DNA from 3 places in the Streptosporangium sp. NBC_01755 genome. Region 1 is predicted to be linked to each of the others. Evidence: riboswitches for the same ligand, from Rfam matches in the RefSeq annotation. Region 1 holds a riboswitch; each other region holds the start of a gene.

Region 1 (3,430 bases):
ACCTGTCGATGGAGCCGGGCGAGTTCGTGTGCGTGGTCGGGGCGAGCGGCTCGGGCAAGTCGACGCTGCTGTCGCTGATCGCCGGGCTCTCCCCGGCCAGCGCGGGCTCCATCACGCTCGGCGGGGCACCCGTCGTCGGCCCCGGTCCCGAGCGCGGGCTGGTCTTCCAGTCGGGAGCGCTGTTCCCCTTCCTCACCGTCGCCGAGAACGTGGCCTTCGGACTGCGGCTGCTGCCGATCTCCGGGGCCGACCGGGAACGGCGGGTTCGCTGGTATCTCGGCGAGGTCGGGCTGTCGTCCCTGGCGGACGCGCTGCCCCGGCAGCTGTCCGGTGGGCAGCGCCAGCGGGTGGCGATCGCCAGGGCGCTGGCGTGCGAGCCGGCCGTGCTCCTGCTCGACGAGCCGTTCGGGGCGCTGGACGTGCAGACCAAGGAGGACATGCAGCTCTTCCTGCGCGAGGTGTGGCGCGACACGGGCACGACCGTGCTGATGGTCACCCACGACGTGGAGGAGGCGGTCCTGCTCGCCCAGCGGGTCCTCGTCTTCGCCTGCGGGCCCGGCAGGGTCGCCGCCGAGGTCCCGATCGACCTGCCCGCCTACCGGGCCCTCGCCGTCAAGCGGACCTCCCTCTTCCTGGGCCTGCGCGCCACCGTCGAGGACCTGGTCCGCTCGCACATGCTGACACCTGGGAAGGAAAAGGTGTAGAACGACATTCTGTGGCTCTCCGGGCGGGGAGCTCCTGTGGCTCTCCGGGCGGGGAGCTCCTGTGGCTCTCCGGATGGGGAGCTCCTGTGGCTCTCCGGATGGGGAGCTCCTGTGGCTCTCCGGATGGGGAGCTCCTGTGCGGGAGCGCCCCGAGGGCTTCCGGGAGGGAGAGGCGATGGTCGACTCCTTCACCCGGCCGGACTTCGCCGAGGGCGTCGCCGGCTTCCCGCCGCTGTAGTCGCTACGACGCTCTCAGCTGTAGTCGCTACGGCGCTCTCAGCTGACCAGGGTGAGCCAGTGCGGGGCGGTGTCGAAGGGGGCCGTGCGGGCGGCGACGGCCTCCATCAGCCAGGCGGCCGAGGCGCGGGCGCTCCGGACGACCTCGGGCGGGTAGGCGTACCTGACCCTGTGCTCCTCGAACTCGTCCTCGTCGTCCAGGAAGACCCGGCTGGTGCGGCCCCTCGCCAGATCGCGGCGCGTCCGGATCACATCCAGGTCCAGGTCGATCATGGTGACCTCGCCGTCTCCCCATATCGGCACCGTGGAGATGTCGCAGTAGATCTCGTGCTTGTGCGGGGCGGTGTTGAAGGCCGCGGTCCACCAGGCGTCGTGGGGGAAGAGCATCACGAACGGGTGAGGCCAGGCGATCTCGGGTCCGTCCCCCTTGCGACCGCTGGAATTGGCCACGCAACCGGTCCATACCCCGTGCTCGTCCTCGCCGAGCAGCAGGCCGCGGTGGTGCCAGTGCAGCGATCCGTCGTACTTGCGGTAGACCACATTCACCGTCTCATAGGGCATTCCCCGACAATAAGGCTTGACAGAGATCTATGTATTTCCTACTTTATAAGTAGGTTACGAGCGTCAGTGCGGAGCCCCGGCTGGCTGACCGGCAACCCTCGCACCGCGGCGGGGTGCCCCCGGGGGAGACCTGGCGGCACGGTCGGCGTGCCGCAAGCGCGGACCCCCTCACCGGGGTCACCGAGACATGCCCGGGAGAGCCACATGTCGAAGATCAGCACATCGAACCAGGCGAGCCCCGCCGGCCTCGACACCTGCCGCCCCTTCCCCGGGATTCCCGCCGAGCCGGGGCAGTGGCACCGCAGAGCCGCCGTATGAGCGCCTCGATCGCCGTCGTCGGCGCCGGCCCGACGGGCACCTGCCTGGTGGAGCGCATCTGCGCCAACGCCGCCGACCTGCTCGGCTGGCCCTCGCTGGACGTCCACGTGATCGACCCCCACCCGCCGGGCGGCGGCCGCGTCTGGCGCCGTGACCAGCCCGACCTGCTCTGGATGAACTCCGCCGCCGCCGACGTGACGCTCTTCACCGATGAGTCGGTGCGCTGTGAGGGGCCGATCCGTTCAGGCCCCACGCTGGCCGAGTGGCTCGGCGGGGACCCCGGCACCTTCGCCTCCCGTCCGGCCCAGAACGGCTACCTCTCCCACGTCTTCAGGCACGCGGTGGCGACCGCACCGCGCGGGGTCCGGGTGCACGTGCACCCCACCCGCGCCGTCGATCTCGCGGACATCCCCGGCGGTCAGGCGGTGCTGCTGCAGGACGGCCGGACGATCGAGGCCGACGCGGTGATCCTGGCTCAGGGGCACGGCGACGTGATCCCGAACGGGGAGGAGCGGGCGCTGGCCGACCTGGCCGCGCGCGACGGGCTGCGCTACCTGCCCACCGCGCCGGCCAGCGGCCCGGCCAGGGCCATGCCGAGGGGCGTCAGCCCGATGGAGAGCAGCCAGTCGTACGCGGACACCCGTGAGATCGCCTCGGTGGGGATGTGTTCCTGCACGGCGGTCTCCCAGAGCGGGGACATGAACGCCAGACCGCCGGTCATCAGCCCGTAGGTCGAGGTCGAGGTCGAGGTCGAGGTCCGTGCCGGAGGCGGATTCGGAGGCCGGGACGGGCTCGGAGCGCGGAAAACCGCATGTCGAACCGGGGAACGGATCGCTAGCATGAGAACATGACTTTCCTGGTGATGCTCTCCCCCTGAAACCGGGGTCGCCTGACGTCTTCTCGAGGCCCTGAAACGGGGCCTCGATCTGTTTTCGGGCTTCAGCGGAGGTTCCGATGTCCCGAATCCTGCTCACCACGACCATCCCGTACATCAACGCGCGCCCCCACCTGGGCTTCGCCCTGGAGCTCGTCCAGGCAGACGTACTCGCCAGGCACCACCGCCTGCTCGGTGACGAGGTCAGGCTTCAGACGGGCACCGACGACAACTCGCTCAAGAACGTGCGGGCCGCCGAGGCCGAGGGGATCTCCGTACGGGATCTCGTCGACCGCAACGCCGCCGAGTTCGCCCGGCTGGCGGGACCGCTCTCGCTCTCCTTTGATGACTTCATCCGTACCAGCGCCGACCCCCGGCACCGGCCCGGCGTCGAACGGTTCTGGCGGGCCTGCTCCGCCGACCTGTACCGCAGGCACTACGAGGGCCTCTACTGCGTCGGCTGCGAGCAGTTCTACCCGCCCGACGAACAGTGCCCCGAGCACGACGCCCCCCTCCAGCACGTGTCCGAGGAGAACTGGTTCTTCCGCCTGTCCCGCTACCGCGACGAGCTGTACAGCCTCATCGACAGCGGCCGCATTCGTGTCGAGCCCGCCGAGCGCCGCAACGAGATCCTCACCTTCATCGCGGCTGGGCTGTCCGACTTCAGCGTTTCTCGATCCCAGGCGCGGGCGCGTGGCTGGGGCATCCCCGTGCCGGGCGACCCCGGACAGGTGAT
Region 2 (3,430 bases), 2.4 Mb from region 1:
ACGGCCTGGAGGGTCTCGCGCTCCCGGAACGCGTAGAACACCGGGGTGATCGCGCCGAGTTCCAGCGGGTAGGAGCCAAGGAACATCAGGTGGCTGAGCACCCGGTTGAGCTCGGCCATCAGGGTCCGCGTCCAGACCGCCCTGACCGGCACCTCCATGCCGAGCATCCGCTCCACCGCGAGGACGACGCCCAGCTCGCTGGCGAACGCCGACAGCCAGTCGTGCCGGTTGGCCAGCACGATGATCTGCCGGTAGTCGCGTACCTCGAACAGCTTCTCCGCGCCCCGGTGCATGTAGCCCACGATCGGCTCGGCCGAGCTGATCCGCTCCCCGTCCAGGGTGAGCCGTAGCCGCAGCACGCCGTGCGTGGACGGGTGCTGCGGCCCGATGTTGAGGATCATGTCCTCGGTCGCGAGCTCCTTGCCGTGCGCTTCCCGCACGGCGGCGGCTCCTGCTCCCATCCCCACGTTCAGCTCACGGCGAGGCTCATTCATACGCCTATGCTGTCACGTCAGCCGCGCGAGGCAAGATCCCGCAGGGCGGCGATCAGCCGATCGACGTGCTCGGAGGTGGTGCCGATGCCGATGGAGGCGCGCACGGCGGAGGCGGTGAGGTCCTCGCAGCCGCCGTCCTTGGCATCCAGCAGGTGCCGCACGAAGGGGTGGGCGCAGAACTTGCCGTCGCGGACGCCGATGCCGTAGTCGCCGGACAGGGCCTCGGCGACCTCGCGGGCGGTGAAGCCGTGCACCACGAAGGAGACGATGCCGACGCGCGGGTGGTCAGGACCCCACAGGGACAGCTCCTGCACGCCGGGAACGGAGGCGAGGCCCGCGCGCAACCGGCCGAGGAGGCGCTCCTCCTCGCGGACCAGGGGGGACCAGCCGGTGGCGGTCAGGGCGTCGCAGGCGGCGGCCAGCGCGATGGCACCCAGCACGTTCGGGGTTCCGGCCTCGTGGCGGATCTCGGGGTCGTCGTGCCACTCGGTCTCGTCATCGTTCACCGCCTTCACCGCGCCGCCGCCCCGCAGGTACGGTTCGGCGTCGGCCAGCCAGTCGGAACGGCCGATCAGCGCGCCGGTGCCGAACGGGGCGTAGAGCTTGTGGCCGGAGAAGACCACGTAGTCCAGGTCGAGCGCGGTCAGGTTGAGGCGGCGGTGCGGGACGAGCTGCGCGGCGTCGACGAGGACGCGGGCGCCGTGGCGGTGGGCGATGTGGGCCAGCGCGGCGATCGGCCAGAGCTCCCCGGTGACGTTGGACGCGGCGGTCACGACCAGCAGCTTGGGGCCTTCGATCGAGGCCAGGGCCTCGTCGACGGCGCGGACCGCCTCGCCGGGGAAGGCGGGGACCGGCAGCCGCAGGGCACGCTCCCAGGGGAGCAGGGAGGCGTGGTGCTCGGTGTCGAAGACCACGGCGGTGGTGCCCTCGGGCAGGCTGCGGGCCAGCAGGTTGGTCGCGTCCGTGGTATTCCTGGTGAAGATCACCGAGTCGTCGGGACGGGCCCCGACGAAGGCGCGTACCGTCTGCCTGGCCTGCTCGTAACGGGCCGTGGTCAGCTGGGACGCGTACCCCGCGCCTCGGTGGACGCTGGAGTAGGCCGGGAGCGCGGCGGCGACGGCGGCGCTCACCGGCTCCAGACAGGGGGCGCTCGCGGCGTAGTCGAGGTTGGCGTAGCGGACGAGCCTGCCGCCCCTGACCGGAACCTCCAGGTCGGAGCCGAGCACGGCGGGGATCGGCCTGTCGTCGGACGTACGGGTCGCGGGGACGGTCGCGGGGGCGGCGGCTGTGGCGGTGCAGATCGTTGGTGCGGACATGCCAGGGCTCCTTCGAGGTCATCGGACCCCGACCCGTGACATGGGTGCCTGGAGCCCGCGCTTGCCCGGCACACCTCGTGCCGGACCAGGTCCTCACCCGGGGCACCCCGCCGCGGACGCGAGGGTTGCCGGCCAGCGAGCCGGGGCTTGTCACTGGCACTCATGACCTACGGGGGAACTATAACCGAGGTCTGGTGGGAGTCCGCAAGTGATGTCTCCCATATTCGGGAACTCGCGACGGGTTTCGTTCGTCTGGGCAGTGGGCCTGATAGAGCCAGGCGAAGGGTGATGTTTGTCCCGGTAGTGGGCTGAATAAAGCCGAATGTCGGGTCTCGTCGTGCCGGTGATGATCAAGTAGAACCAAGTGGAGGCGTAGATGTTGGATTGGGTGACCAACCCGGAGATCTGGATAGGGTTCGTCACCCTTGTCGCTCTGGAGATCGTGCTCGGTATCGACAACATCATCTTCATCTCGATCCTGGCCGGAAAGCTCCCGCCCGGACAGCGCGACAAGGCGCGCAGACTGGGCCTCCTCGCGGCCCTCGTCAGCCGGTTGGCGCTGCTGCTGGCGCTGGCGTGGGTGGTGAAACTCACATCGCCGCTCTTCGAGGTCCTCGGTCAGCCGATCTCGGGACGGGATCTCATCCTGCTCGCCGGCGGTCTCTTCCTGCTGGGCAAGAGCGTCATCGAGATGCACGACAGCATCGAGGGCAAGACCGGGCACGGCAGTGCCAAGGTCGCGGCCTCCTTCGGCTCGGTGATCGTCCAGATCATGCTGCTGGACATCATCTTCTCCCTCGACTCGGTCATCACCGCGGTCGGCATGGTCGACCAGATCGGCGTCATGGTCGCGGCCGTGATCGTCTCGGTCCTGGTGATGCTCTTCGCCTCAGGCCCGATCAGCCGCTTCGTGGACAAGCACCCGAGCATCAAGATGCTCGCCCTGTCGTTCCTGGTGCTGATCGGCGTCGTGCTGATCGCCGAGGGCCTCGGGCAGCACATCTCCAAGGGGTACATCTACTTCGCGATGGCCTTCTCGCTCATCGTGGAGCTGCTGAACATCCGCCTGCGCGCCAAGACGGCCCGGACCGAGGAGGCTGACAAGCCGGCCCGGACCGAGGAGGCTGACAAGCCGGCCCGGACCGAGGAGGCTGACAAGTCGGCCGAGGTGTAGCCGGACGGTGTTCCGGCTCGTCGTGGGGCTGTGGGCGTGCCACAAGATGCCCCCCCGGCGCGTGGCGCGATGGTGTTCTCGCTTGTCGTGAAGCCGTTGGACACCCGTCCGCACACCACGATGTTCCAGCTCAAGGGAGCGAACACGTCAACCAAGGAATATGGCGACATTACGATGTCTGTGTGCGCTTTGATCCTTGGAATCCGGAATTCGTCGCCCATCCGTACGACGTCTACGACGAACTTAGGCGGCAGCAGCCGGTCGGCTTCTTCGAACCGACCGGCCAGTGGCTGGTCGCCCGGCACGCCGATGTCAACGCGCTGCTGCGCGACCGCCGACTCGGCCGCTCCTACCTGCACGTGGCCACCCACGCCGAGTTCGGCAGGCCCGACGACCCCGAGTTCCAGGACCCGTTCTGGCGGGTGGTCAGGGCCGGGATGCTCGAC
Region 3 (3,430 bases), 2.8 Mb from region 1:
GCCGAACTCGTCAAACGGTCGCTGGCGGAACTCGCCGGGCTGATCAGCGACCTTAACGTGGACCTGCCGGGACGTGGCGAAGGGGGAGACGTGCGCTTCGTCGACGCCAGGAACAACAGGATCGTCATCCTGTCGAAGAGCCCCCTGGCAACCGAGGATCTCGTGGAGGCCGCAGGGGCCGACTCGAGTGTGGTGAAGGTGGTGCCGTCCACCGAGCGGCCCCGGCTCCTCAGTGACGTGCAGGGCGGTGACGCCTACTACATCGGCAGTTCGAATCGCTGCTCCGTCGGTTTCTCGGTGATGCGTGGGACCCAGGCGGGTTTCGTCAGTGCCGGCCACTGCGGTAAGGCGGGTGATGCCACCACCGGTTTCAACCGGATACCCCAGGGTGTCTTCAAGGCGTCGGCCTTTCCCGGCCGTGACTACGCCTGGGTCGAGGTGAACGCCGGTTGGACGCCCAAGCCGGTGGTGAGCAACGGCAGTGGCGGCGCCGTGCCCGTCGCCGGTTCCAGGGCGGCTCTGGAGGGTGCCTCGGTCTGCCGGTCCGGCTCCACCACCGACTGGCACTGCGGCCTCATCCGGCAACTCAGTGCCAGCGTCACCTACCCCCAGGGCACCATCCACGGGCTGACCCGTACCAGTGTCTGCGCCGAGCCGGGCGACTCGGGTGGCTCGTTCATCTCGGTGGACCAGGCCCAGGGGGTCACCTCCGGTGGCTCCGGCAACTGCACCACCAGCGGTATCACCTACTTCCAGCCGGTCAACGAGATCCTCGCCGCCTACGACCTGACCCTGCTGACCAACGACATGGCCCACCCACCAGGTGTCGTCGCGCCTGATCCGAAGACCTGCGCCGGCTATCCGAAGACCTACACCGGCACGCTGAACGACGGTCAGTCCGTCTCGCAGCCGAGCCGCTACTACCGGGCCGCCGTCACCGGCACGCACTCCGCCTGCCTGGACGGTGGTGAAGGCGTCGACTTCGACCTCTACCTCCAAAGGTGGCAACGGTCGGTCTGGGTCACCGTCGCCACCTCCGAGGGCGCGGGTCCCGACGAGCAGATCAGCTACATCGGCCTGCCCGGCTTCTACCGCTACCGCCTGGTCTCCGCGAGCGGCTCCGGCCCCTACACGCTGAAAGCGAAGTCCCCCTGACCCGCCTCTCGCGGTCCTTCACGGTCCGCGCGCGCTCCTTTCGCGGTCCTTTCCTGGTCCTTTCGCGGTCCGGGCAGGGCGCGGGAGGTTCCACGGGACGTCCGCCGTGAGCGGTGTCTTCCGGCAACGAGGGGACGCGTCCTGTGGTCCAGGGCGGTATGTCCGGCAGGTAACACGCCATGTCTCGTACAGTGAGACAAGTGGTCGGGGTCGCGCCACGTCGGGGTAGAGTGCTTAAGGCCTGCATGTCAGGTTTCCAACTGAATATTTGCTCATCCAGAGGGGTGGAGGGATCGGCCCTGCGAAGCCCCGGCAACCATCCCGGTCAAGACTCGTGATCTGAACGAGGTCAACCGGGACAGGTGCCAATTCCGGTCTGTGACCAGGGTGGTCCGCAGACGAAGATGAGGGAAAGGCCTCGCTTCATGGCGCTCGCAAGCACTGAGAATCCCACCGTCTCGCCCGGTCATGCCGAAGACGCGCAAAACCAGCGCTTCGGTCCCGCCGTGGCACTGTCCTGTCGCGAGTGCGGTGCCCGCTACGACCTCGGCCCGAGCTTCGCCTGTGCCGAGTGTTTCGGACCCCTTGAGATCGCCTACGACTTCGGGCGGGTGACCCGGGAGCAGATCGCCGAGGGGCCGGCCAACATCTGGCGTTACCGCTCGCTGCTGCCCGTCCCCGCCGACGTGGCCTCCAAGCCCAACATGGAGCCCGGCTGGACCAGGCTCGTCAACGCGGGCAACCTCGCTCGCGAGCTGGGCATGCGCTCGCTGCACGTGAAGGACGACTCCGGCAACCCCACGCACTCTTTCAAGGACCGTGTGGTGGCCATCGCCGTCGAGGCGGCCCGCAACTTCGGCTTCCACACGCTCTCCTGCTCCTCCACCGGCAACCTGGCCGGCGCCGCCGCCGCCGCCGCCGCGCGGGCCGGGCTGGACGCCTGCGTGTTCATCCCCGCCGACCTGGAGCACGCCAAGGTCGTCATGGCCTCCGTGTACGGGGGCAGGCTCATCGGTATCGAGGGCACCTACGATGATGTGAACCGCTTCTGCTCGGAGCTCATCGGCGATGAGCTGGGCGAGAAGTGGGGCTTCGTCAACGTCAACCTCCGGCCGTACTACGCGGAGGGCTCCAAGACCTTGGCGTACGAGATCGCCGAGCAGCTCGGCTGGCGCGTTCCCGACCAGATCGTCGTGCCGGTCGCATCGGGCTCACAGCTCACGAAGATCGATAAGGGTTTCAAGGAGCTGATCGAGCTCGGCCTCGTCGAGGACAGGCCGTACAAGATCTTCGCGGCCCAGGCCGAGGGGTGCTCCCCGGTCTCCGCCGCCTACAAGGCGGGCCACGACGTGATCCGCCCGGTGAAGCCGGACACGATCGCCAAGTCGTTGGCGATCGGCAACCCTGCCGACGGCCCGTACGTGCTGGATATCGCCCGCCGCACCGGCGGCGCGGTCGAGGACGTCACCGACCCCGAGATCGTCGACGCGATCCGGCTGCTGGCCAGGACCGAGGGCATCTTCGCCGAGACCGCCGGAGGCGTCACCGTCGGGGTGCTCCGCAAGCTGGTCGCGGAGGGAAGGCTCGACCCGGAAGCGGAGACCGTGGTTCTCAACACCGGAGACGGTCTCAAGACCCTCGACGCGGTGGCCGCCGAGGCGCGCCCCACCGCTGTGATTCGCCCCTCTCTTGACGCATTTCGTGCGGCAATCGCCTAGAAATCGTGAAAGGTACTGAATTATGAGCGTTTCTGTGCGGATTCCGACGATTCTCCGGACTTACACTGGCGGTGCTGCCGAGGTGAGCGGAGAAGGTGAGACCCTGCGCGACGTCCTTCAGAAGCTTGACGCGGACTTCCCGGGGATCGGCGCCCGAATTTTTGATGAAACGGGTAAGATCCGCCGTTTTGTCAACGTCTATGTGGGAGATGAGGACGTCCGTTTCGTCGACAACCTCGACACGGCAACGCCCTCCGGTGTCCAGGTCTCCATCATCCCGGCGGTCGCCGGGGGCTGAGCCCGCTGCCCGACTCGCCCCGGTCGCACCCGGCTTCCCTCCCGGGGCGCCCGCGACGCCTCTCCACGACACCCGCCCGGCTCCGGCCGCGTGCGGGTGTCGTGCTTTGTGGCGCGGGCCGGTATTCGCCAGGGGGAAAGATAATGTAATCTTTAACTAACTAATAGTGATAGTCAAACTATGTTCTCGCGCTAAATGCTCTTGTAAAGAACTAGTTTGGTGCTTGACTCTGTTGCCCTACCGGTTCCCACAGGTATGG

Evidence for each region. A riboswitch is a leader RNA that binds a small molecule or an ion and turns the genes downstream of it on or off. The one in region 1 is predicted to bind S-adenosylmethionine.
Region 2: it holds a riboswitch for S-adenosylmethionine, as region 1 does, so the genes downstream of both, OG884_RS15000 (aminotransferase class V-fold PLP-dependent enzyme) here and OG884_RS27260 (FAD/NAD(P)-binding protein) in region 1, are expected to answer to the same signal.
Region 3: it holds a riboswitch for S-adenosylmethionine, as region 1 does, so the genes downstream of both, thrC (threonine synthase) here and OG884_RS27260 (FAD/NAD(P)-binding protein) in region 1, are expected to answer to the same signal.

The regions. Positions count from the first base shown of each region.
Region 1 covers NZ_CP109131.1:5,700,540-5,703,969, forward strand. The annotation lists gene OG884_RS27250 (ABC transporter ATP-binding protein) at 1-704, shown strand, start outside; gene OG884_RS27255 (DUF402 domain-containing protein) at 981-1,502, opposite strand; SAM riboswitch class IV at 1,555-1,667, shown strand; gene OG884_RS27260 (FAD/NAD(P)-binding protein) at 1,817-2,551, shown strand; gene OG884_RS27265 (methionine--tRNA ligase) at 2,775-3,430, shown strand, end outside.
Region 2 covers NZ_CP109131.1:3,267,425-3,270,854, reverse strand. The annotation lists gene OG884_RS15005 (NADH-quinone oxidoreductase subunit D) at 1-494, opposite strand, end outside; gene OG884_RS15000 (aminotransferase class V-fold PLP-dependent enzyme) at 512-1,810, opposite strand; SAM riboswitch class IV at 1,863-1,978, opposite strand; gene OG884_RS14995 (TerC family protein) at 2,187-2,984, shown strand; gene OG884_RS14990 (cytochrome P450) at 3,167-3,430, shown strand, end outside.
Region 3 covers NZ_CP109131.1:2,912,729-2,916,158, reverse strand. The annotation lists gene OG884_RS13375 (S1 family peptidase) at 1-1,155, shown strand, start outside; SAM riboswitch class I at 1,425-1,566, shown strand; gene thrC (threonine synthase) at 1,581-2,873, shown strand; gene OG884_RS13365 (MoaD/ThiS family protein) at 2,896-3,171, shown strand.